Regions from separate parts of the Mesorhizobium sp. WSM4820 genome, predicted to be linked through region 1. Evidence: predicted binding sites of a transcription regulator. Region 1 holds the regulator's gene; the other holds the start of a gene.
What was found. Region 1 encodes LexA, which represses DNA repair genes until DNA is damaged. Its sites were predicted from a motif close to TGTTCNNNNTGTGTTCNG; they were not measured.
Positions count from the first base shown of each region.

Region 2: the regulator LexA is predicted to act here: its motif matches at 4,785-4,802, upstream of dinB (DNA polymerase IV).

Region 1 covers NZ_JBVVQN010000004.1:103,518-115,743, reverse strand. Annotated here, with positions in the region: gene gltA (citrate synthase) at 1-786, opposite strand, end outside; gene gltX (glutamate--tRNA ligase) at 967-2,391, opposite strand; partial or broken gene AC0L2R_RS08580 (ComEC/Rec2 family competence protein) at 2,495-4,950, shown strand; gene lexA (transcriptional repressor LexA) at 4,944-5,696, opposite strand; gene AC0L2R_RS08570 (molybdopterin molybdotransferase MoeA) at 5,801-7,006, opposite strand; gene moaC (cyclic pyranopterin monophosphate synthase MoaC) at 7,006-7,503, opposite strand; gene trpC (indole-3-glycerol phosphate synthase TrpC) at 7,570-8,421, opposite strand; gene trpD (anthranilate phosphoribosyltransferase) at 8,426-9,436, opposite strand; gene AC0L2R_RS08550 (SurA N-terminal domain-containing protein) at 9,433-11,325, opposite strand; gene tpiA (triose-phosphate isomerase) at 11,472-12,226, shown strand, end outside.
Region 2 covers NZ_JBVVQN010000010.1:170,190-182,415, reverse strand. Annotated here, with positions in the region: gene AC0L2R_RS18025 (XRE family transcriptional regulator) at 192-887, shown strand; partial or broken gene AC0L2R_RS18020 (IS481 family transposase) at 1,160-2,275, opposite strand; gene AC0L2R_RS18015 (hypothetical protein) at 2,453-2,755, opposite strand; gene AC0L2R_RS18010 (hypothetical protein) at 2,949-3,317, shown strand; gene AC0L2R_RS18005 (hypothetical protein) at 3,349-3,876, opposite strand; gene AC0L2R_RS18000 (GNAT family N-acetyltransferase) at 4,083-4,541, shown strand; gene dinB (DNA polymerase IV) at 4,862-6,103, shown strand; gene AC0L2R_RS17990 (FAD-dependent oxidoreductase) at 6,235-7,752, opposite strand; gene AC0L2R_RS17985 (DUF2182 domain-containing protein) at 7,845-8,744, opposite strand; gene AC0L2R_RS17980 (DUF1326 domain-containing protein) at 8,753-9,385, opposite strand; gene AC0L2R_RS17975 (sulfite oxidase) at 9,640-10,797, shown strand; gene AC0L2R_RS17970 (DUF1330 domain-containing protein) at 10,854-11,966, opposite strand; gene AC0L2R_RS17965 (AraC family transcriptional regulator) at 12,043-12,226, shown strand, end outside.

The sequences.
Region 1 (12,226 bases):
CGGATTGGCGCCGGACGAGCCGGCGAGGCGAACGGTCGAGGTCGAGGCGTTCTGCTCGTGATCGGCGTGCAGGATGAAGATGCGCTCCATCGCACGCGCCAGCACCGGGTTGATCTTGTATTCCTCGCACGGCACGGCAAAGCACATATGCAGGAAGTTGGCCGCGAAATTCAGCTCGTTCTTCGGGTAAATGAAGGGCTGGCCGATGTGGTATTTGTAAGCCATCGCCGCGATCGTCGGCATCTTGGCGATCAGCCGCATCGATGCGACCATGCGCTGGTAAGGGTCCGAGATGTCGGTGGAATCGTGATAGAAAGCTGACAGCGCACCGACCACGCCGCACATCACCGCCATCGGGTGGGCGTCGCGGCGAAAGCCGGTGAAGAAGCGCGACATCTGCTCGTGCACCATGGTGTGGCGCGTCACCCGGTAGTCGAAATCGTCTTTCTGCGCCTTGGTCGGCAGTTCGCCGTAGAGCAGGAGATAACAGACTTCGAGGAAGTCGCCGTGCTCGGCCAACTGGTCGATCGGATAACCGCGATGCAAAAGGATGCCGGCATCGCCATCGATGAAGGTGATTTCCGACTCGCAACTTGCTGTCGAGGTGAAGCCGGGATCGTAGGTGAAGGCCCCGGTGGTGCTGTAAAGCGCGCCGATATCGATGACGTCAGGTCCGACCGAGCCGCTTCGCACCTTGAGTTCGTGGGTTTTGCCGCCGAATTCAAGTTTCGCGGTCGACGCGTGGGTTTTGCCGCCAAATTCCATTTTTGTCGCAGCTTCGGACATTGCAAACTCCTTTTTGTTTTCTCATGTCGGCAAAGGCAAAATTTCTGCAACGCAACACGTCGAAAGTATCGGAGTTCGCGCGTTTGCGCCCGCAATTGGATTGCGTGCCAAATTGGGCCAAGACCTAATGTTGCACTGCGAAACCCACCTTTCAATGCCAATCTTCTTGGGCCAGTTTTGCTAATCGATTTGATCCGCGACGCGCGCCAGGCTTTCCTCGCGGCCAAGCACGGCAAGCACGTCGAACACGCCGGGCGAGGTGCTCTTGCCGGTGAGCGCCGCGCGCAGAGGTTGGGCCACAGCGCCAAGCTTATGGCCGCCGGCGAGCGCATATTGGCGGATCGCCGCTTCGGCCGCTGCGGCCGTCCAATCCCCTGAAATCGCCTTCAGCGCCGCATGGGCGCCCCGCAGGATCTCGCGCGCCTCACCGCCGAGCAGCGCCGCCGCCTTCTCGTCGATCGGCAGCGGCCGCTCGGCAAACAGGAAGGCGGCACCGTCAACCAGCTCGACCAGCGTCTTGGCGCGCTCCTTCAAGCCGGGCAGGGCGGCCAGCAACTGCGCCTTGCGTGTGTCGTCGAGGCGCGCTGCGATCGCCGGGCCGCCTTCGAGATAGGGCAAGGTGTTGATGAAGATATCGAGCAATTCGGCGTCGTTCATGCGCCGCATATGCACGCCGTTCAGCGCCTCGAGCTTGGCGAAGTCGAAGCGGGCGGCCCCCTTGTTGACATCGCCGATGTCGAACCACGCAATCATGTCGGCGATCGACATGACCTCGTCGTCGCCGTGGCTCCAGCCGAGCCGCGCCAGGTAGTTGAGCAGTGCCTCGGGCAGATAGCCCATGGCGCGATAGGCTTCGACGCCGAGGGCGCCGTGCCGCTTCGACAGCTTGGCGCCGTCGGCGCCATGGATCAGCGGGATATGCGCCATTGACGGCACCTCCCAGCCCAAGGCTCGATAGATCACCATCTGGCGGGCGGCATTGGTCAGATGGTCGTCGCCGCGGATGATGTGGGTGATGCCCATGTCGTGGTCGTCGACGACGACGGCATGCATATAGGTCGGGTTGCCGTCCGAGCGCAGGATGATGAAATCGTCGAGGTCCTTGTTGGGGAAGCGGACTTCGCCCTGCACGCGGTCATGCACCACCGTCTCGCCTTCGGCCGGCGCCTTGATGCGGATCGCGCCCCTGGCGCCAACCGGCGCCTCTGACGGGTCGCGGTCGCGCCAGCGGCCGTCATAGCGGGGAGGCAAGCCCTTGGCCCGCGCACTCTCGCGCATTGCCTCCAACTCAGCGGGCGCCGCATAGCAGTAATAGGCTTTGCCGAGGCGCACCAGCTCCTCGGCGACCGCGCGGTGGCGCGGCGCGCGCTCGAACTGCGATACCGGCTCGCCGTCCCAGGTGAGGCCGAGCCAGGAGAGCCCATCGAGGATGGCAGCGGTTGCCGCATCGGTCGAACGCTCGCGATCGGTGTCCTCGATGCGCAGCAGCATCCTGCCGCCGGTGTGTTTCGCATACAGCCAGTTGAACAGCGCCGTGCGCGCCCCGCCAATATGCAGGAATCCGGTGGGCGAAGGGGCAAAACGGGTGACGACCTTGTCGGACATGGAACTCTCGGGGCAAGCGCAGGAAACGGATGTGGCTGCGCGGACTTTCGCGCGTTGCGCGTTCATGTAGCATAGGAGGTCAAGGGCGCAAGGGGCGAACCCTATGGCTGGACCAGGCCGCGGCGTGGACGAGAGCGAGGGCGCGAACGCAAGCGTCAGCGAACGATCGCTGTTCGCCGACGTTCCTCACGCTGAGCCGCTACCCGTTTCGCTGCCTGCGTCGCCGCCGGGCATCCAGCCTCTTTCGCCGGATCGCTCGGCGCCGATACCGGCTCCAGCACCCGGCCCTGTCATTCGTTTTCGCCGACAGCTCAGCCATCTTTCACCATCCGGTGTCCGCAACAGCGTGGCCTCGGCAGCCGGCCTGGAACTCGACCGCGGCGTCGCCTTCCTGCTGGTGCCGGTTTTTCTGGCATGCGGGGTGATCGTCTATTTTTCGCTTGCCGTCGAACCGGACTTTGCCCAGCCCGTCGCCGTCGTGGTCCTCACGGCATTGTGTGCGGCCGTCACGCGCTCACGCCGCAAAACGCATCTGTGCTTCATGGCAGCGTTGCTGTGCGCGCTTGGTGTGCTCGCCGCCAAGGTTGAAACCTGGCGCGCCGGAACGAAGATGCTCGGTTCGGAAATCCAGACCCGGCTGACCGGCCGTGTGGTCAGGCTCGACCAGATGGCGAACGGCCGGATCAGGCTGACCATCGACGTGATGTCGACCGCCCGGCCGACACTGCGTTATGCACCCGAACGTGTCAGGGTGTCGGCACGCAAGATTCCCGCTGAGATGACCGCAGGCTCGGTGGCAACCGGCTATGTGAGGCTTCTGCCTCCAACTGGCCCGGTCAGACCGGACAGCTTTGACTTCTCCTTCGACAGCTATTTCGCCGGTATCGGTGCCAGTGGCTTTTTCCTCGGCAGTCCAAAGATCGTCGTCTCCGAAGATGCACCGTTATCCGCACGCCTTTCTTCGTCGATCGAGAAGGCGCGCGAAACCATCGCCGACCATATCAGGGACAGCATCGGTGGTGCCGAGGGGGAGATTGCCGCTGCGTTGATCGTCGGCGTGCGTGCCGGCATCCCCGAAGAGATAAACGAATCGATGCGGCGCACCGGCATCTACCACATCATCTCCATTTCCGGCCTGCACATGGCGCTTGTCGCCGGCACCGTCATGGGATTGCTGCGCGGCGCCTTTGCGCTGTTTCCCGACTTTTCGTCGCGCCGGCCGGTCAAGAAATATGCGGCTGCTGCCGCACTCGTCTCCATCGCTGCCTATCTGATCTTTTCCGGTATCGTGGTCGCGGCTGAACGCAGCTTCATCATGCTGGCGGTAATGCTTGTCGCCGTGCTGTTCGACCGGGCGGCACTCACCATGCGCAACCTGGCGATTTCGGCCATCGCCGTTATCGTCGTGTCGCCGCACGAGGTGGTCGGCGCAAGCTTCCAGATGTCGTTCGCCGCGACTGCGGCTCTCGTGGGCGCCTATGCCGGTTGGTCCGACTATCGTGCCGACAAGGCCAAGGCGCCGCGACAGCGACGGTCACCGGCCGCTTTCGTCACGCGCAAGGTCGTCGCCGGGGCAGGCACCATCGCAATGACCTCCATCATTGCCGGCAGCGCCACCGCGCTCTTCGCCATCTGGCACTTCCAGCGCGTCTCGCCGCTCAGCCTGTTCGCCAATCTGGCCGTCATGCCGATCGTCACGATCGTCATGTTCCTGGCCGTCCTCAGCGCCCTGTCAATGCCTTTCGGCCTCGACGGCCCCTTCCTCTACATGATGGGCAAGGGCCTGACGGCGATGATCGCAATTTCGGGATGGATCTCGGAGCGTTCGCCGATCGATGCAGTCGGACTGATTTCGTTGCAATCGGTTCTGCTGGTGACGGTCGCCCTGGTCATCGCCACGATGGCGACGACGTGGCTGCGGCTTGCCGCACTTCCCTTTGCGCTCGCCGGCCTGCTGACGATTTCCGAGACGCGCACCCCCGACGTGCTGATCTCGGAGGATGCGCACCTGGTGGCGCTGCCGATCGGCGGCGGCGAACTTGCCGTCAACCGGATGCGTTCGAACGAATTCACCACCGACAACTGGAAACATGCGCTGGTTTCAACAACGATCGTCGAGCCGGAGACATTCGAAAAAGGAGATGTGCAGTTCGACATCGCCGACCCGGCCGACCTGCCGCCGGGAGCGCCTTTCACCTGCACTGCCGGCCTGTGCTTGGCCCGGCATCCGTCCGGCGCGCTCATTGCGCTCGCCGACAACCGCAAAACCGCGCGGCCGGCCTGTGCCTTTGCGGATTTGATCGTCATCGACGACGCCACAGCCTATTACAAACCCTGCCGCACCCGCTGGTTCTCGTCGTCACCAAACGGCAGCTCGCTCGCATGGGCAGTGCCGCCGTCTTCTTCGATCCGCTATCGGCGACGACGCGCGCAGAAATCCGTTTTGCCGTCAGACAGCCATACAGGCCCTGGCATGAGCAGCGGCGATTTTCGCGCGAGGCGAGGGGCCTGCCGCCATACCGCAGGGCCGAGAAACCCCAGAAGCCTGCCCTTCAGTAACGCCGGATCAGTCCGACGAGCTTGCCCTGCACCTTGACCCGGTCCGGCCCGAAGATGCGCGTCTCGTAGGCCGGATTGGCGGCTTCCAGTGCGATCGAGGCACCTTTGCGGCGGAATCGTTTCAGCGTCGCTTCCTCCTCGTCGACCAGAGCGACAATGATCTCGCCAGGCTGCGCGGTGTCGGCGTTGCGGATGATGACCGTGTCGCCGTCGAAGATGCCGGCCTCGATCATCGAATCACCCTTGACCTCCAGCGCGTAGTGCGTGCCGCCGGTGATCATGTCCGGTGGCACCGAGATCGAATGCGTCTGGTGCTGGATGGCGTCGATCGGCACACCGGCAGCGATGCGGCCCATCACCGGTATGGAGACGGTGGCAACGACGTCGTCGTCATTGCCGGCGGCACGCATGCGCGAAGGTGCCGGCTTGATCTGCCGTCCGAGGCCGCCCTGTCCAAGCCCGCCCTGGCCAAGGCTGCCTTGAATGACGCTCGGCGAGAATTTGCGCGCCGCATTGAGGCCCGGCGCGATCGAATCGGGCAGCCGCAGCACCTCCAGCGCGCGGGCGCGGTTGGGCAGGCGGCGAATGAAACCGCGTTCCTCCAGCGCCGTGATCAGCCGGTGGATCCCCGATTTGGAGGCGAGGTCGAGCGCTTCCTTCATCTCGTCGAACGAGGGCGGAATGCCGCTTTCCTTCAGTCGTTCGTGAATGAACATCAGCAGTTCATGTTGTTTGCGTGTCAGCATCGCGACCCCCAACAGAATCAGAAAAACAAACCCAGAACAAACACTATCTGTTCCAGTTGTGTTCCGCAACCATTTAAAGTTTAATGAATGTGTTGACGTTTTGTTCAGCGTAGCATCAGCACGCTGCAGGCGGCGCCCGCTGCGGCTGCGGGAGCGAATGGCTCGCGCACGACCAGTCCGTTGGCGTCGGCCAGCATTCTGAGCATCGAGGAATCCTGGATACTGAACGGCGTTGCCTCAAGCGTGCCGGCTTCTTCCTTCACCACCGCGCGTACATAGTCCTGCCTGAGATCGTTGGCCGGCATGGCGGCGCCGAGCCGCGCCTGACGCATGTCCTGGCGGAAGGCGCGGCCGCCGAGCCGCGCCAGCAGCGGCTTCAGAAAGAGCTGCGTGCAGACCAGGCTGGCCACCGGATTGCCGGGCAGGCCGATGCAGCGGATGGCGCCCAGCCGCCCGAACATCAGTGGCTTGCCGGGCCGCATGGCGATTTTCCAGAAATCAAGCGCCATGCCTTCGCCGGTCAGCACGTCATGGACGAGGTCATGGTCCCCGACCGAGGCGCCGCCCAGCGTGACGATGACGTCCGCGCCTGCGTCGACGGCTTTTGTCACCAGCGCGGCGATCGCCTCCTTGCGGTCGGGGGCGATGCCGAGATCGAGTGCGCTGGCGCCGACCGAGCGGGCCGCGGCGGCGACGCCATACGCATTGGAGGAGATGATCTGGTCGGGGCCAAGGTCGCTGCCCGGCGGCAGCAATTCGTCGCCGGTGGCGATGATGGCGACCAGCGGCCGTTTCACCACGCGGACCTGCTGGTGGTTGGCCGACGCCGCCAGCGACAATGCCGCCGGATCAAGCAGGCGGCCTTTCTCCAGCAGCGCGTCGCCCTTCGAGAAATCGAGCCCGAGGCGGCGGATGTTGCGGCCTTCAACCGTGGGCGCGGTCACTTCGACCATGCCGCCGCCGAGGTCGCGGACATTCTCCTGGATGACGATGGTGTCGGCGCCTGCAGGAAGCGGCGCGCCGGTGAAGATGCGCACGGCCTGCGCCGGGCCGACTGTTCCGGCAAAGCCTCGTCCGGCCGGCGCCATGCCGATCACCGAAAGTCTCGCGGGCACGGACGCGACATCGTCGGCCCGCACGGCATAGCCGTCCATGGCCGACGCGTTGAATGGCGGCTGGGTGCGGAGCGCCATGAGCGGCTCCGCCAGCACGCGGTCGGCGGCATCCATCAGGGCGACGCTTTCAGCCTGCAAGGGCGCAGCATCCGCAAGCAGGTGCTCGAGCGCCTCGGCGACCGCCAGCAGCGCCATTATTGGCCTGCCCCCTGGGCATCCGCCTTGTAGTCGCCGGATTTGCCGCCGGTTTTTTCCACCAGCCTGATGCCGGAGATCGCCATGCCGCGATCGACCGCCTTGGCCATATCATAGATGGTCAGGCAGGCGACCGAGACGGCGGTCAGCGCTTCCATCTCGACGCCGGTCTTGCCGGTGACGCGGGCCAGCGCCGTGACCTTCAGGCCGGGCACCGTCGCGTCAGGTTCGATGTCTACCGATACCTTGGTCAACAGCAGCGGATGGCAGAGCGGGATCAGTTCATGCGTCCTCTTGGCCGCCATGATGCCGGCGATGCGCGCCGTGCCCAGCACGTCGCCCTTCTTGGCATCGCCGTCGAGAATCATTTTCAGCGTTTCGGGCCGCATCGAGACAAGACCTTCGGCGATTGCCGTGCGGGTCGTCTCCGCCTTGTCGCCGACATCGACCATATTGGCTTCGCCTTTCGCGCCAAGATGGGTGAGGGCGGCCGACATCGTCAGGTCACCCTGGAGCGACGTGCGTCCGTTTGGACGCACAAAGTACACTCTGACGCTTTGCATCTATGCATCATGCTCTCCGAACATCGATTCCGATTTTCGGGCAGATGCATTGGCGGGCGCCTTGCCCGTCAAAAGCAGGTGCGTCGCAGTGGCCACGTCCTGTTGCCGCATCAGGCTCTCGCCGACGAGGAAAGTGCCAATGTCGCTCCGTTCCAGCCTGCGGCAGTCCTGGTGCGAGAAAATACCGCTCTCGCTGACCAGCAGCCGGTCGGCCGGCACCATCGCCGCGAGCCGCTCCGATGTCTCGATGCTGGTTTCGAACGTCCGCAGATTGCGGTTGTTGATGCCGATCAGCCGCGACGACAGTTTCAGCGCGCGTTCCGTCTCGGCCTCGTCATGCACCTCGACCAGCGCATCCATGCCGAGCTCGAACGCCGTCGTCTCGAGTTCCCTGGCCACGGCGTCATCGACGCTCGCCATGATGATCAGGATGGCGTCCGCGCCCCACGCACGGGCCTCGAACACCTGATAGGGCTCGAATAGAAAATCCTTGCGCAAAGCCGGCAATGTCACGGCGCTGCGCGCATTGGTGAGGAATTCAGGCGCCCCTTGGAAAGACGGCGCATCGGTCAGCACCGAGAGGCAGGCAGCCCCACCTTTGGCATAGGCCCTGGCCAGCGCCGGCGGATCGAAATCGGCGCGGATCAGGCCCTTGGACGGGCTCGCCTTCTTGATCTCGGCGATCAGCGCGAAACTGCCGGATTTGCGTTTGGCTTCAAGGGCCGAGAGAAAGCCGCGTGGTGCGTCGGTATCCTTTGCCCGCGCCTTGATTTCGGCAAGCGGCACCCGCGCCTTCGCCGCCGCGATCTCGTCGCGCTTGTAGGCTTCGATCTTGCGCAGGATATCAGACACGGCGCTATCCGTTCGAAATCTCGACCAGCCGGTCAAGCACCTTCAGCGCCCGGCCGCTGTCGATGGCTTGCGCCGCCGTCGCCATGCCATCGGCAAGCGTCGTCGCCTTTCCCGCCACCACCAGTCCGGCGCCGGCGTTCATCAGCACCGTATCGCGAAAGGCACCGGCAGCGCCGCCCAGCATGTCGCGCAGCGCCTGGGCGTTGTAGGCGGCATCGCCGCCGCGCAACTCGTCCTTGGTATGCCGCTTCAGCCCGACCGCTTCCGGGGTCAGCGTAAAGCTGCGGATCTCGCCGCCGACCAGTTCGGCGACCTGGGTTTCGCCGGTGGTGGTGATCTCGTCATAGCCGTCGCCATGGGCGACCCAGGCGTGGTCGGCGCCCAGTGCCTTCAACGTCTCGGCCACCGGAATAATCCATTCCGGCAAGAAGACGCCAACCATCTGCCTGACGACACCAGCCGGATTGGAGAGCGGGCCAAGCAGGTTGAAGATGGTGCGGGTGCCGAGCTCGACGCGGATCGGGCCGACATGCTTCATCGCCGGATGATGCGCCGGCGCGAACATGAAGCCGACGCCTGCGTCGTGGATGCAGCGGCCGATCGTTTCCGGCGGGATGTCGAGCTTGACGCCGAGCGCGGTCAGCACGTCGGCGGCGCCGGTCTGCGAGGACAGTCCGCGATTGCCGTGCTTGGCCACCGGCACGCCGCAGGCGGCGATGACGAAGGCGGATGCGGTCGAGATGTTGACGCTGTGCGAATTGTCGCCGCCGGTGCCGACGATGTCGATGGCGCCAGCCGGCGCGTCGACGCGCAGCATCTTGGCGCGCATGGTGGCGACAGCGCCGGAAATCTCGCTCACCGTCTCGCCGCGCACGCGCAGCGCCATCAGGAAGCCGCCGATCTGGCCGGGCGTAGCGTCGCCCGACATGATGATGTCGAAGGCATCGCGCGCTTCCTCGAAGGAAAGCGAGCTGCCGGCGGCGACCTTGGCGATATGGGTCTTGAGCGCGCTCATCTGGTCAGGGCTTGGGCAACGGCGGTCTGGTCGATGCGAACGTCATATTGCGTCTGCAGCTGCGCCACCAACTGGTCGAGCAGGTCGTCGGACATGCCGGCGGTGAACGATTTCTGCGCGTCGTCCGGCACCGAGCTGGCGTCGGCACCGGCAGGCTCGAAGACTTCGGCGATCCTGAACAGGATCTGTCCGTCGCCGGTGGGCGAGGAGATCAATCCGGTCCCGCCTTCGCCTTCGCCGAACATCGCAGCCGCCCCTTCCTTGCCGAATTCGGCGTCGTCCGCCCCGCGCTTGACGCCGCGCTTGGTCTGCTTCTCAAGCTTGAGCTCGCTCGCGATCACGTCGAGCGTGGTGCCGGCCTCGAGACGCTTTTCGAGCTCCTGCGCTTTTGCGGTGAGCCGCTTGGTCGTTTCCGCCGCCGTCCAGTCGGCCACTACCTTCTGGCGGACTTCATCCAGCGTGCGGTCGCGGGCCGGCGTGACCGAATCCACCTCGTAGAACACGAAGCCATTGTTGGCGGTGGTGAGGTCGGGATTCTCGGTGCCGGGTTCGGCATCGAACACCGCCTTGATGAGCTCCGGCGATTCCGGCAGATCCTTGACGATGGCGCCGTCCGGCCTCAGGCCGGTGCGATCGATCGCGTCGACGGTGACGACCTTCAGCTTCAGCTTTTCGGCCGCTTCCTTGAGCGTGCTGCCCGAAGCGCGGCTATCTTCGTAGCTGTCATGGACGTCGAGCAGAATGCGGCTTGCCTCGCCGAGCGCCAGGTCCTTGCGGATGTCGGCGGCCACTTCGGCCAGCGGCTTCACCACTTCGGGCTTGATCTCGGTGACGCGCAGCAGAACCGGACCGAAGGCGCCCTGAACGACCGGGCTGACTTCGTTGACCTTGAGCGCAAAGGCCGCATCCGCCACCGCCTTGTCGGCGATCTTGTCCTTGGACAGCGTGCCGAGCAGCGTGTCGGCCTGCGTCTTGCCCTCGGCGGCGACGAGTTTGTCGAAGGTCGCGCCGGTCTCGAGTGAATCGAGCGCGGCCTTCGCGGCATCGGGCGTTTTGAACACGAGCTGTTCGATGGTGCGCGTTTCCGGCGTGGTGTAGCGCCCCTTGTTCTTGTTGTAGTCGTCGCTGACCTGCTGGTCGGTCACAGCACTCACATCCATGATGTCTTCCGGCTCGAGCCTGACATAGGAGAATTTGCGGTATTCGGGCGCCGCATAGGTCTTCTTGTTTTCCTCGAAATAGGCCGAAAGCGTAGTGTCGGATGGCGCTTCGATCGGCTCGACCAGCGATTTCGGCAAGGTCAAATAGTCGATGGTGCGGTCTTCGCCACGATAAAGCGCCACCGCCCTCAAGAACGTATTCGGGGCCTTGAGGCCGTCCGAAACCGCCTCGACGATCTGCTGGCGCACAGCCAGCTGGGCGCGATTCCTGAGATAGTCTTCCGGCCGCATGCCGACCTGTTGCAGTATGTATTCGAAAGTCCTTCTGTCGAAGTTGCCGCCGGGACCCTTGAAGGCCGGGTCTTCATGCGTGAGTTGGGCCAGCCGGTCCTTGGACAGCCCAAGCCCGAGCTTGCGGGCCTGCTCATCGAGGACCGCGCCCGACACGAGTTGCGCCAGCACCTGGTTGTCGAGGCCGAGCGCCGTCGCCTGCTCGCGGCTGATGCGCTGGCCGAATTGCTGCGACATCACGCTGATCTGCCGGTCATAGGCCAGCCGATACTCGTTGATCGACACTTTAGTGCCGCCGGCCGTGACAACGGCGTCGTGGCCTGCAAAACCACCGACCATCTGTCCGGAAATGCCCCAGACGGCGAAGCTCAACACCAACAATATCAGCAGCGCTTTCGCGATCCAGGTCCCCGCGGCGCTTCTCAAGATACCAAGCATGGTCACTTCCGATTTTTTCGCGCATTTTCGCATGCGCCGAGTCTGAAACAAGCGCAATAGCGTCCTTCCGGCCCACTGTCGATTGCTTTGTGGGCTGAGTTTGGTAGTGAGGACGCAGCCGAATATTGCCCGGAGAAGCAAATCCCATGACGCTTGGAATCCGCCCGTTGGTCGCTGGCAACTGGAAAATGAACGGCACCAGCGCCTCGCTCAACGAACTCAGGATGATCGGCAACGGCTTCATGAGCGGGCTCGATGCCGAGACCGAAGCGCTGGTCTGCGTTCCGGCGACGCTGCTTGCGCATGCCGCGGAGATCTTGTCGCGCACGCCGGTCCGGGCCGGGGGCGAGGATTGCCACAGCAAGGAGAGCGGCGCCCATACCGGCTGTATTTCGGCCGAGATGCTGAAAGATGCGGGCGCCAGCCACGTCATCGTCGGCCATTCCGAACGCCGCGCCGATCACAATGAGGACGACGCCATTGTCCAGGCAAAGGCGTCCGCCGCGTGGCGCGCCGGGCTGGTTGCCATCATCTGCATCGGCGAGACGAGAGCCGAGCGCGAGGCGGGCGCCACGCTCGACGTGCTGTCGCGCCAGGTCGCCGGCTCGGTGCCGCCGACTGCAACGGCATCGAATACCGTCATCGCCTACGAGCCGGTATGGGCGATCGGCACGGGACTGACGCCGACTGTCGCCGACGTTGCTGAGGCGCATGCGCATATTCGCGAAAAACTGTCGGAAAGGCTTGGCAGCGCAGCGGCAAAGATGCGCATCCTCTATGGCGGATCGGTCAAGCCGTCGAACGCGGTCGAACTGCTTGGCGTAAACAACGTCGACGGCGCGCTGGTCGGCGGCGCCAGCCTGAAGGCGGCGGACTTTCTCGGCATTGCCGAAGCTTATCG
Region 2 (12,226 bases), on a different contig from region 1:
CTGACGGCAGGGCGACCGGATCCGAGGCGCGAGCCTCGGGCTTCATCCCGGCCGGGGAGGAGGACAGCCGGGACGGATGGGAAAGCGAGATGGAGCGTAGCTTGTGCATGGCTATATATAAGCATAACTCAAAAAATTACGCCAGCTATTCTTTCATGGACGAAACCGATTCTTATGTTTCAGATGGCGCCATGGCGAAAACCTCATTGTCGATCAAGGTCGGGGCGGCGATCCGCAAGGCGCGCAAGCAGCGCGGCCTGGTGATGCGCCATATTGCCGAGCACAACGACACCGACGTCGCCGCTGTCGGCAATTGGGAAACCGGCCGCAACCTGCCGAAAACCGAGAACCTTTTGAAGACCGCCGCCTTCCTGCGCGTCGACCCGGTGGCGCTCGGCAAGGGCGAGGTCGTCTTCCTCGACGACGCCGACAATGTCGCCGACGCCGAGATCGTCACCGACGCCGCCCCCCTGCCCGCCGGCCCGATGGACATCGAGCTTCTGGGTGCCGCGGTCGGCGGGGACGACGGTGACTTCACCTTCAACGGCGAGGTCGCCGGCTATGTCCAGCGCCCGCCCGGCATCGCCCATCTGCGCAAGGTGTTCGCGCTGCACGTGCTCTCCGACTCGATGGTGCCGCGCTACGAGCCCGGTGAGATGCTCTATTGCGGCGGCCGCGACGCCGTGCCCGGCGACCACGTGGTGATCGAGATGTTTCCCGAGGAAAACGAGCGCAACGGCAAGGCCTTCATCAAAAAGCTGGTCAAGCGGACCGCCGCCGAGCTGGTCGTCGAGCAGTACAATCCGCCGAAGTCGCTGACCTTCAACCGCTACGCGATAAAACACGTCTGGCGCGTCATCCCGCTCAAGGAACTGCTGGGTTACTAGGGCGGCGGCGGCGGAGCGCTCCTTCTCCCCGCAACGGCATCGCCGGCAGGGGCAATAGGGACTCTTGTGAAGAGGACCCCCACCCTAACCCTCCCCACAAGGGGGAGGGAATACTGCCGCGCCTTTACTTCCCTTAGCGCCGAGTCAGGCAATCTGCCGAGGTCAGCGCCAACGGAGTCTCCCTCCCCCTTGTGGGTGTTTGGACTGGGGACATCGCGGACAGGTGTGCGAGGACATCGCGAACAGTTTTGCCATCCTATTGCAAGGGCATTGAGGTCGATGGTCTCTATTTTCTGATGTCTGAACCAGGCGTCGAAGACGCCGTCGGCAGCGGTTGGGCGAAAGGCGACGGACTTTCCGGCGAAGGCCCTGCACAGGCGCACGCTGTGGCCGAGAATGGAGACGAAGCCATGCTGCTGAACGCGGCGGATGAGATCGTCCTTGGCATAGTCGAACGGCTCGACGACGGTTTCGCGATACTGGCGCTGCGAGACGCGGTAGCGGTCGAGCGGCACGGCGCCGCCAAGCGCGTCGTGCGGACGCTCGGTGTTGTAGACGTGACGCCAGCGATCGAAGGCGTCCTGGGCCTTGGGGAGATCGGCAAAGGGCGGTCCCTGCAGCGCTTCGGCTTTGAGCGAGCGATGGAAGCGCTCGTCCTTGCCGAGCGTCTGCGGGTGGCAAGGCCTGGAATGGCTGACGGCGACGCCGGCCTCGATCAGCCAGACGGTGAGCAGCGTGAAATTGTTGCGGCCGCCGTCGCCCCACGGCGGGCCGTTGTCGGTGGCGATACGCCACGGCAGGCCGTAGCGGCGGAAGGCGGCGATCAGCCGGGCCTTCACGGTTGCGGTGGTCTGATCGGCGCAGGCCGACAGCGCGATCGAGAAGCGCGAATGGTCGTCGAGCACGGTGAGCGGATGCAGCCGGCCGCCACGCAAGGCGACGTGGCCCTTGAAGTCCATCTGCCACAGATCGTTGGGAGCTTCGTGCTCGAAGCGGATGAAGGGCTGGGCCCCGCCGCCCAGCGCGCCCAGCTCGATGCCGTTGCGGCGCAGGATGCCGGTCACCGTCGAGGCCGCGGGCGTGCCGATGCCGTCGCGGGCGATGACGCGCGCGATCTTGCGTCCACCCCAAGCCGGATGCGCCGCACGCACCGAAAGCGCAGCCGCTTCCACCTCCGGCGCGCACTGCGCCGGGCTCGATCGCGGCCGCCGCGACTGCTCGGCCAGTCCTGCCTCGCCCTCGCTCCGATAGCGCAAAAGCAGCTTGTGGCCGCACGTCCGTCCGATGCCGAAGCGCCGACACAACGCGCTCACATTCGCCCCCTCCGCCGAGGCCAGCCTCACGAACTCCAACTTCTGCTTCATCGCACTTCTGTCCTTGAATGGCATCCCGAACCCCCTCGCGCACAATGCGCAAAACTGTTCGCGATGTCCTCGCACACCTGTTCGCGATGTCTCCGGTCCAAACAGTGGGGAGGGGCTAGGGGTGGGGGGTACATCGTAGAGCGAAAGCCTCGAAGCCTCGGCTTCCCATGCGATAACCCTGCCGGTCAAGGATCGCCGCCATCAAGCCCGCCTGGATCGCTCCAGCGGAACCTCGCGCTCGCCAAGCATCCGCGCCTCGGCGCGGCGCTGCTGCCGCTCGTCGATGAACGCCGCCTGGATCGAGACCGCCGCGCCCGGCAGGCCATCGGCGCGACAGGCCGAGCAGCGAAGCCGCCCCGACAGCGCCGCCAGCGGCGTCTGCGCGGTCACCCCGAAACGCCTCAGCTCGGCCGGCTTCCACCATCTGTTTCGACCGCAATCGATACACTCGACCGCGATCGAGACGACCTCGGCGATCGTTGCTTCCTTGCCCGGCAATGCCATCGTCCCTGATGCCTCAGTTCCTGTTTTGTTCACAACATTAGGGGTTTTTCCCGAAGAGTCGAGTCGGTTCCGCTCAAGCCATGCAAAAGTTTAACTTGTGCGATTTTTTGAGTTATGCTTATATGCGATATCCCAGATGAATCGGCGACGGGACCGGGTCTCCGTCGCGCCGCCGCCAGCCAAGGAGACGAAGATGGACGCCCTCTCCGCCCAGTTCGCCCGCGATTGCGGCTATACCAGCGACAGCCCGGCGATGCTCGCCGCCTTCGCCGCTATCCGCCGCGACGGCATAGGCCGGGCGCGCCTCGGCCATGGCCAGCGCAAGGCGCTGGTCGACCGGCTGAAGCTCGGCGAGGCCTTGTTCCTGGCGGCGATCGGCCCGGCGCAATCGGCTGAAGAGGCGCTCGAGGACGCCGCCCGCTTCATTGCCTGTTATCGCAACATGCCGCGTTGGCGCCAGGAAAGGCGCGGCGCCGATCTCGCCCGCGCCAGGCAGCAGCTTCTGCTGGCGCGCTTCTTCCGCCGCTACGGCCACCGCCTCTGGGCACGGCAGGCGGCGTAGGCTGGAAGTCGGCGAAACCTGCGAATGACAGCTACGGTGCGGATCGCGTTGGCGGAATATATTGGCTATCCGGCACCGGCAGCCGCCCGTCCGTGTTGACCGCCGCAGCCCACATCCGGAAATCGACAACGGCCCTGCAATCTATATTGGCCTGGCCGAAATAAGGAGCCCCATACGAGCATCCCGCACCCGCTATTCTGGTAATGAATTCAGGCGCGCTGCCGACTGGGCCGAAGGCAACGCCATCGACGTCGAGAATGGTTTTGTAGCCTTGCCACAGCCGGGCCGTCGCCTCCTTCGTACGAAAGACCAGCCAGTTCTCACCGTCGGAAAACCTGAAAGTAATTGTCCCATCGGAGAATTTCGTCCGCGTGACCTCACCAGTGCAACCGAGCTTCTCATTGCGGGCGACAAGGCGCTTGCACTCACCTTCGACCGTCCAGGTGCCGGCCTGCCCGTCTTTTGGTTTCAACGATGCACCGGCTGCCGCCGTTGCAGGCATCCCCACTAAAATGGCCGCTGTTAGCACGACGCTGGCGATGACGGATCGATTGACCAAGGCAACCCCATTTGGCGAATGCGTGCAGTCTTCTATGCCTCTTCTTCTTAAGAATCTCGCTCAGAAGCCGTTAGATTTGAAGCGTCGTGTCCGAGAACAGACAGTCTTGCGCAAAGCTCGCCGTCCTCGAGATGGTCATGCGCAAGGACGCCGCCGCTCAACCCGCACTTGCCGTCACCAAGCCCGCGCCGTATGTCTCCCACTCGATGAGCGAGATCAAATTCCGTCGCGCGCAAGCGCCCGACCTGCCGGCGATCGTCGCGCTGCTTGCCGACGATGCGCTTGGCGCTGGTCGCGAAGACGCGTCGACGCCGCTCGCGCCGTCCTATCTCGATGCCTTCAGCGCGATCGATGCCGATCCCAACCAGCTGCTGGCCGTGGCTGTCGAAGCCGGGCAAGTGATTGGAACCCTGCAGCTCAGCTTCATTCCGGGTATATCCAGGAGAGGTGCCTGGCGCGGCCAGATCGAAGGCGTTCGCGTCGCGCGGCAATGGCGCTCTCGCGGCGTCGGCAAGCAGATGATCGAATGGGCGGTTGAAGAATGCCGCTCGCACAACTGCAGCTTCGTTCAGCTCACGACCGACAAGAGCCGACAGAAGGCGCACGCTTTCTACGAGGGCCTCGGTTTCACCGCCAGCCATCTCGGCTACAAGATGGGGTTGTAGGTCGCGGCACCTGCCGTCAGGCCAATCGTTTGAAGTCGGCGCCGCCCCTCGTCCGCCTGCCGGGCTCTCAAAGATTCCGGGGTAGGTGTCGCCGGCGAAGCTGCCGATCTCCCCTGCAAGGGGACAGCAGCCGCTTCAGTTTTCGCCAACCACCAACGCTGGAAAGGTAAGCGGATTGGGCAGCGCAAACCTGAAGCGATTGCCCTCCACCTGCCCCCACGCGCCTTGACAATCCGCCCAATTTGTTCTCTTTATGTTCCATACAAAACCCCACCCTCAGGACAATGCGGCGTTCGAACCGCCGCGGGCGGACGGGCCGGATGGAAGCCAACATCCTCCACGCTGATCTGGACGCTTTCTATGCCTCGGTCGAACAGTTGCTCGACCCCGCCCTGCGCGGCAAGCCGATCGCCGTCGGCGGCGGCGTCGTCTTGGCCGCGTCCTACGAGGCCAAGGCTTTTGGCGTGCGCGGCGGCATGCCGGGGCGGCGCGCGCGTGAACTCTGCCCCGGGCTGATTTTCGTCGGCGGCCATTTCAAGGATTATCAGCGGCTCGGCGATGCGGCTATTCAAGTGCTCGGCGATTTCACCCCGGTGGTCGAGCGGATTTCCATCGATGAGGCCTTTGCCGACGTCGCTGGCTGCACCCATCTGTTCGGCCCGCCGGCCGAGATCGCGACAACCATCCGCCGCCGCGTGCGGGCGGAGCTCGGGCTACCGATCTCGGTCGGCGTGGCCCGCACCAAGCACCTGGCCAAGATCGCCTCGCAGGTGGCCAAGCCCGACGGGCTGGTAGTGGTCGATCCGCGCCACGAGCTGGAGTTTCTTCACGATCTGCCGGTCGAGCTGATGTGGGGCGTCGGTCCGGTCACCAGGGAGCGGCTGGCCGGCATTGGTGTGCGCACCATCGGCGAACTGGCGAAGACCAATGGTGGGTCGCTGGAGCGTCTGCTCGGCCCGGCGGCAGGTGAAAAACTCAACGCGCTGGCCTGGAACCGCGATCCGCGAAAACTCGAGACGCAGCGCCGGGCACGATCGGCCGGCGCGCAATCGGCGCTCGGCAGGAAACCGGCCGAGGCAAAAATCTTCGTGCCCACCCTGCTGCATCTGGCCGACAGGGTCGCCACCAGGCTGCGGGCGAAATCCCGGCCCGGCCGCACGGTGACGGTCCGCGTTCGCTTTGCCGATCTGCGCTCGGTGACGCGTTCGATCACGCTCGACCAGCCGATTTCGGCAACCGCGATGCTGGCCGAGATCGCCGAGGCGCTGGTGCGCAAGGTGCTTGTCGACCATCCGCACGAAAAGACCATTTCGCTGCTGGCGATCGCCGTCTCGCATCTGGAGAAGCAGCCGGCCCTGCAGCTGGAACTGCCGCTCGGCCTCGACGACGACCGCCTCCGCCCCGGCACCAGGAAGGGTGCGGCGCGCTGGACCGCCGACCGCGCCATCGACAAGATCCGCGACCGCTTCGGCTGGGAGGCGGTCGGCTATGCCTCGGTCGCGCTCGGACTGTCGCGGTCGGTCCCCGACGCGTTTCGCGAGCTGGCCGAGAAGGAATTGTAAGTAAGGGAAGGCAGTAGGCAGTAGGGGAGTAGGGGAATGGCCGCTGGAATGGCTTCCTCACCACTGCCCACTGCCCACTGCCCACTGCCCACTGCCCACTGCCTACTGCCTACTGCCTACTGCCTGCTGCCCTACTCGCTTCCCAGCGGCGCCACCGCCGGTCCGTTCAAGGCCGTGCCATCGATTGCAAAATGCGAGCCGTGGCAGGGGCAATCCCAGCAGCGCTCGAGCGAGTTCCAGTGGACATGGCAGCCGATATGCGTGCATGCGGCCGAGCGCTTGTAGAGCGTGCCGTCATCATCGCGAAATGCGGCGATTTTTGTGAGCCCTTCGCGGACGATGGCACCTTCTCCCGATCGCAGCTTGTCGACGGAATCGACTTCGCCGGGCGCGATATATTCGGCAAAACTCTTGATCGCTGTCGCATTCTCCGACAGGTAATCGCCGATCGCGCCTGCCGTCTTGCGCGACGGCTCGTAGAGTTCGCGCCAGGGACTTTCCTCCTTCAGAATCAGGTCTGAAATCAACAGGCCGGCGACAACGCCATGGGTAATGCCCTGGCCGGAATCCCCGGTCGCCACAAAGACGCGGCTGTCGCCAGGATTGCGGCCGATGAACCCCGCATAATCGACGGTCTCCATCACCTGCCCGGACCACCGGTTGATTTCCACGCCGACATCGGGCACCAGCCTTTTGGTCCAGGCCGTCAGGGCCGCGAAACGGTCACCGGCATCATCGGCCTGTCCTGTCTTGTGGTCTTCACCTCCGACGATCAGGAAGTCGGTCCGACCGTCGCCAGGCTGAAGCCGAACGTAGTGATAAGGGTCTTCAGTATCCCAATACAGCGCATCCGGTATGGTATCGCGCGCGATCTCGAACGACATCGCGTAGGTTCGATAGGGCGCTTGCTTGGTGTGAAGCGCGACCCGATCGTTGATCGGCGAGTTGGTGGCGACAACGGCCGATCTGGCAGACACGGTAAAGCCTGAAACCGTGGTTACACGCACGCCGCCATCAGTCTCCTCGACCTTTTCGACGATAGTATCAGCATAAAGCACGCCGCCGCGCGCGCGGATGGCCGCGGCCAGCCCGCGGAGATATTTGAGCGGGTGGAAGGTCGCCTGATTGGCGTATCGAAGGGCCTGCACATCCGAAAAGCCTGCAAATGGCACGCCCCTGGTCTTCTCGACCTCGACACCGATCTTCAGAGCGGCGTCCAGTTCGCGCGTGATATCGGATTCCTGGCTGCCGGAAGCCGGAAAGAGAAAGCCATCAAGGCGCCGGAAATCGCAAGCGATACGCTCGGTCTCCCGGATGGATTGGATATGGTCGATAGCGGCCGATTGGCTTTGGTAAAAAATCCGCGCCAGATCCTCGCCGCGCAATTTGGTCAGCTCCGAAAAATAGTCGTCGCAGACAGATGACAGGTGCGCAGTGGTGCGAGCCGTCATGCCGCTTCCGATCCGGCCGCGATCGAGGACAGCCACCTTTTGCCCGGCGACGGCCAGTTCGTAGGCGACCGACAGTCCGGCAATCCCAGACCCGACGACCACGACATCGACCTGTTCGCTTTTCCCGAGCGGCACCGCATCGGGCACGACTTCGGTCGCCGCCCAGAGCGATACAGTCCTTTCCTGGCTGACATTCATCGGCTGAACCTCCCATCCACGATATTCGGTAAACGGAAGCGAGGATTCAAAGTTCCTCGACGCCTTTGAATGCCGACAGAGGCAGCTTGGCATCAGACCAAAAGCGTTGCGCTGCCCCAGGCGATCAGGGCGATGCCAGCTGCCCGGCCAACCCACGGGCCGGCAGGAAACGCCTTTTCAACCATCACCAGAATGGCGAGCGCGGCAATCCACACCAGGTTCATGATGCCACCCACGAACAAAAGCGCCATCAGCATCCAGCAGCATCCGACACAAAACGCTCCGTGCAATGCGCCCAGACGCAGCGCGCCAAGGGCGTGGGGACGCCAGTGGCGGGCAAGGAACGCCGTCGGTGCCCGGCAATGCGACAGGCAGGCGTTCTTGAAGGGCGAGAGCTGATAGATCCCCGCGCCGATCAGGACGATGGCTGAAAGCCAGCGGCTTTGCGAACTCATCATCGTCGCCGAAACGAAGGCTTCGCGTTCGAGCAGCCAATGCAATGCGGTGGCCGCGACGGAGAACCCCAGCCAGACCAGGAGGTAGCCTGCCATGAACACGCCGGTCGGCGCGAGCTTGTCCTGGATCTGACCCTGTGCCAGCGCATGGCGATGCACGCGCGCATAGAGCAGGATGGTCGGCGCCGCACTCGGCGACATCATGGCGATCATCATGACCCACCACATGGCGATCATCAGCGCCCAGTTCGCGGCCCCCCAGGCCCGCGGCTCCGTCGCCATCGCGCTCATGCCCATGCCGGACATATCCATGCCAGACATGTCCATGCCGGGCATGTCAGAGGTCATATCGGATGTCATGTTCGGAGTTTGCAGGTGCGGGAATAACGCGAGCCTCGACATCTCCCACGCATTCATGCCGAGCCCTGCGCCGGCGGCGATGTAAAGCCAGGCCAGCAGGCACAGCGCCACCACGCCCGCAATCGTGATGACGCGGTCGCGTCTGAGCAGCCGTTCCAGTGGCGACCCGCCGTTCATGCGCCGCGTCAGGCCCGCACCACCCCGTGATTGTTGAGATGCAGCCGCGCGAACTGGCCGTAACTGTCCTTGGTGGTCACCTGAACCGGCCCGCTGGTTGTGCTCGAAGCGCTGCCGATCTCGGCGACCGCATATTCGAAGCCGTTCGGCAACACGATCTGGGCGCGCGAGTCCGCGCCCGTCACCTTGTTGCGGATCGGTTCGCCGACCGTTTCGATGTAGTCCTTGACGAAGATGCGGCCCCTTCGGCCGTCGACATCGAGGTCGAGATCGATCCTGGTGAAGACCGGCTCGTTCATTTTTGTCACGGTCGAGGCGTAGACGGCGAACATCGTCGCGAACGGGTCGGTGTCCTGGCCGGTCATGATGCGCAGCAGCGCGTTACGCTGCCGCTCGGTTGCCTTCTCGTCGACGAAAGCGATGGCTTCGCCGTTGCCCTCGTGGATCGCCCCGGGCCATTTGAAGATCGCGGCGATGCGCAGGCCGTCGAGAACGGTCTCGCCATGATGACCTTCATCGATCTGGATGCCGGCCACGGCATGGCAATGGCCCTTGTCGGGCAGCGCATTGAATTGACAGTTGCAGCCATATTCGCAGGTGCAATTGACAAGTTCGCGTCCCTTGATTTCCCAAGACGTCATACTGTCCTCCCTGATCTCGAAACATTAGACCATCATCATACACCTGGACTCTTCCCTCTCAAAGGCGCACCCTCAAAAAGGCGAAACCCAAGCGAGAGTTTCGTCCAAGGCTTCACATGTTTGAGATGCGCCGCTGATTGTTGACCTGTCCGGATAATCTCCGGGTGGGGCAAACGTTCATTGCGCTTATCCGTGTTCAGGCTGCGGCCTAAGGCACCTGCAGCCTGTTTCCGGATCAACTGGGAGGAAACAACATGCCTGATCTTCAACGCAGAGAACTTCTTGTTCAGGGAAGTGCTGCCCTCGCCGCAATTGCTGCTCTCTATACCTCGCGTCGGGCTTACGCTTTTCCAACACGGCCGAGCGAGGAGGTTGTTCGGTGGCTGGACCAGCCGACCGAAAATCCCGATCCGGTCGGCATCCAGAAGCAGCTTGTCTGGGAGGATCTGGATAGCTGGATAACGCCGAACGACAAGTTCTTCAGCATCTCGCATTTCAATCGACCAACGATCGACGAGAAGACATGGTCGATGGAGATCGGCGGCCTGGTCAAGAAGCCCTTGAAACTGACTCTCGCCGACATCAAGGCGCTGCCGCGCCAGGAGGTCGTTTTCACAGTAGAATGCTCGGGCAACCACGGTTTTCCGTTTTTCACCGGCGGCATCGGCAATGCCCGCTGGGCAGGGACGCCGCTCGCCCCGATCCTCGAGGAAGCCGGCGTTCTGGAAGATGGCATCGAGGTGGTCTTTTTCGGCACTGACACCGGCGAGGTCGCCATCCGCGACGTCAAGATGCAGCAGAACTTCGCGCGCAGCATGTCGCTTGCCGAAGCGACGAACCCAGACAATCTGCTCTGCTATGAAATGAACGGAGCCGCCTTGCCGGCGGCCAATGGTTTTCCGCTGCGGCTGATTGCTCCGGGCTGGTACGGCATCGCCAACGTCAAGTGGCTGGAGCGCATCGAGGTGCGCGACACCCGCTTCATGAGCCTTCTGATGGCCCGTGACTATGTCACCATCCGCGAGGAAGAGCGCAATAGCGAGACCGTGTGGACCGAGGACTCAGTCGGGCGAGCGCTGATCAAGTCCGCGCCCGCGAAGGTCACCCGCAAGGACTCGGACTACCGCATCATTGGAGCAGCCTGGGGGGCACCGATCGATCGGGTCGAAGTGCAAATCGATCAAGCGCCATGGGCACCGGCGACCATCGACCGCAGCGAGGAGGCCGAACACGCCTGGAAGATCTGGTCCCTGGATTGGCCAAATCCGTCGCCTGGAGAACACACGGTGACCTCGCGCGCGGTCAGCACCACGGGACAGGTTCAACCGGCAATGGACGATCCCTTGATTGCCAAGAAACACACATACTGGGAAAGCAATGGCCAGGTGACGCGCCGCGTGCGTGTCGTTTGATAAACTTTGCGGGAAGGTGAAGCAGGCAGCGCCTGATCGCAGACTGGTCGCCAGCGTCAGTCCTTGGATGCCGTGATGACGAGCGCCGGCATGTCGAAAGCGACGGCGCCGGCTGCTGTCACGTAAGGCATAAGTGCCCGCTCGGCCTCCTCCAGGAGCCGCTTGAACTGCTCGTTGTCCAAAAGCCCGCCCAACGTCCAGATGCAGGCTCTTTCAGTCGAGATCAGCGACTCGATCGAGGCAAAACGGACCGTTCCGCGGTGTCGCTTCACCTCGGCACGCTCTATGCCTGCCTTCGCGCAGAGCGAGCGCAGTAACTCCGCATCGCCGAGCACAAAGGGCGCGCGGAACGCGTTCGCAACGTCGGCTCCAAACAGCCGTTCAAGCATATCCGCCACTGCGGCGTAGCCGGGCGACTGGTCGAGCGGTCCGCAGACCGCGACGGCGAGCCGGCCGCCGGACTTAAGCACGCGCATCATTTCCCTCAGTCCGGCTGCTCGATCGTCGAAGAACATCAGGCCGAACTGGCTGACCGCGACGTCGAAGCTTTCATCCGGGAAAGGGATCTGCTCGGCGCGCCCTTCTCGCCAATCGATGCGAGTGCTTTTGCGGCGGGCAACGCAAAGCATATCGGGATTGGGATCAAGCCCGACCACCTTGCCCTCCGCGCCAACGCGGTCGAGGGCCGCGAGCGCCAGCACACCCGTACCGCAGGCAATGTCGATGACGCAGTCGCCCCTCCCTATTCGAGCCTCGGCGGCGACGATAGGCCCCCATTGTCGGAACAGCGCTGGAACGAACAGTGAGTCGTAGATTTCAGCCGGAGTTTTCGATGTCTTGCCCCGGCGGGTCTGGGCCGCCGCTTGCTCCAATCCCGGCGTTGCACCTTCAAGGAACACCGCGTTGGATCGGGTTCCGGCGACGCGTAGCGCCTTCAGCGGCTCGTATTCGGGCGATGAATACCAGCGCCGGGCATGCTCGCCGTCGGCAAATTCGACGATGACCGGATAGACCGGCTGCCAGTCTCCTTCGACAAGGTCGGATTTCCCTCCCAGCACCAGATAGCGCCCTCCATACTGTTCAACCGTTGCAAAGACCCCTGCCAGATACTGCTCGACCTTGGCCTGGTCGGTGATTTCACGCACGTCGAAGAAGCAATAGGTAGACATGGCCGACCTCCGTTGATCGCATGGACTCCACGGGATGCGCGGTGGATATACTGTTCGGCGCATAGTAGACTTTGCCATGGGCACGCTCCATGACCCAGCGTCTCAATCGCTTGCTGCAGCGTCCGTTCTGGCGCGATCGCCTGGGCGGCCACCGGAAGAGATCGTTGCCGACGCCGCACCTTCGGCCGCGCCGGACAAGGATGTGCTTTCGGATGTGCTGCGCGTGGTAAAGCTCACCGGCGCGCTTTTCTTCTGGGTCG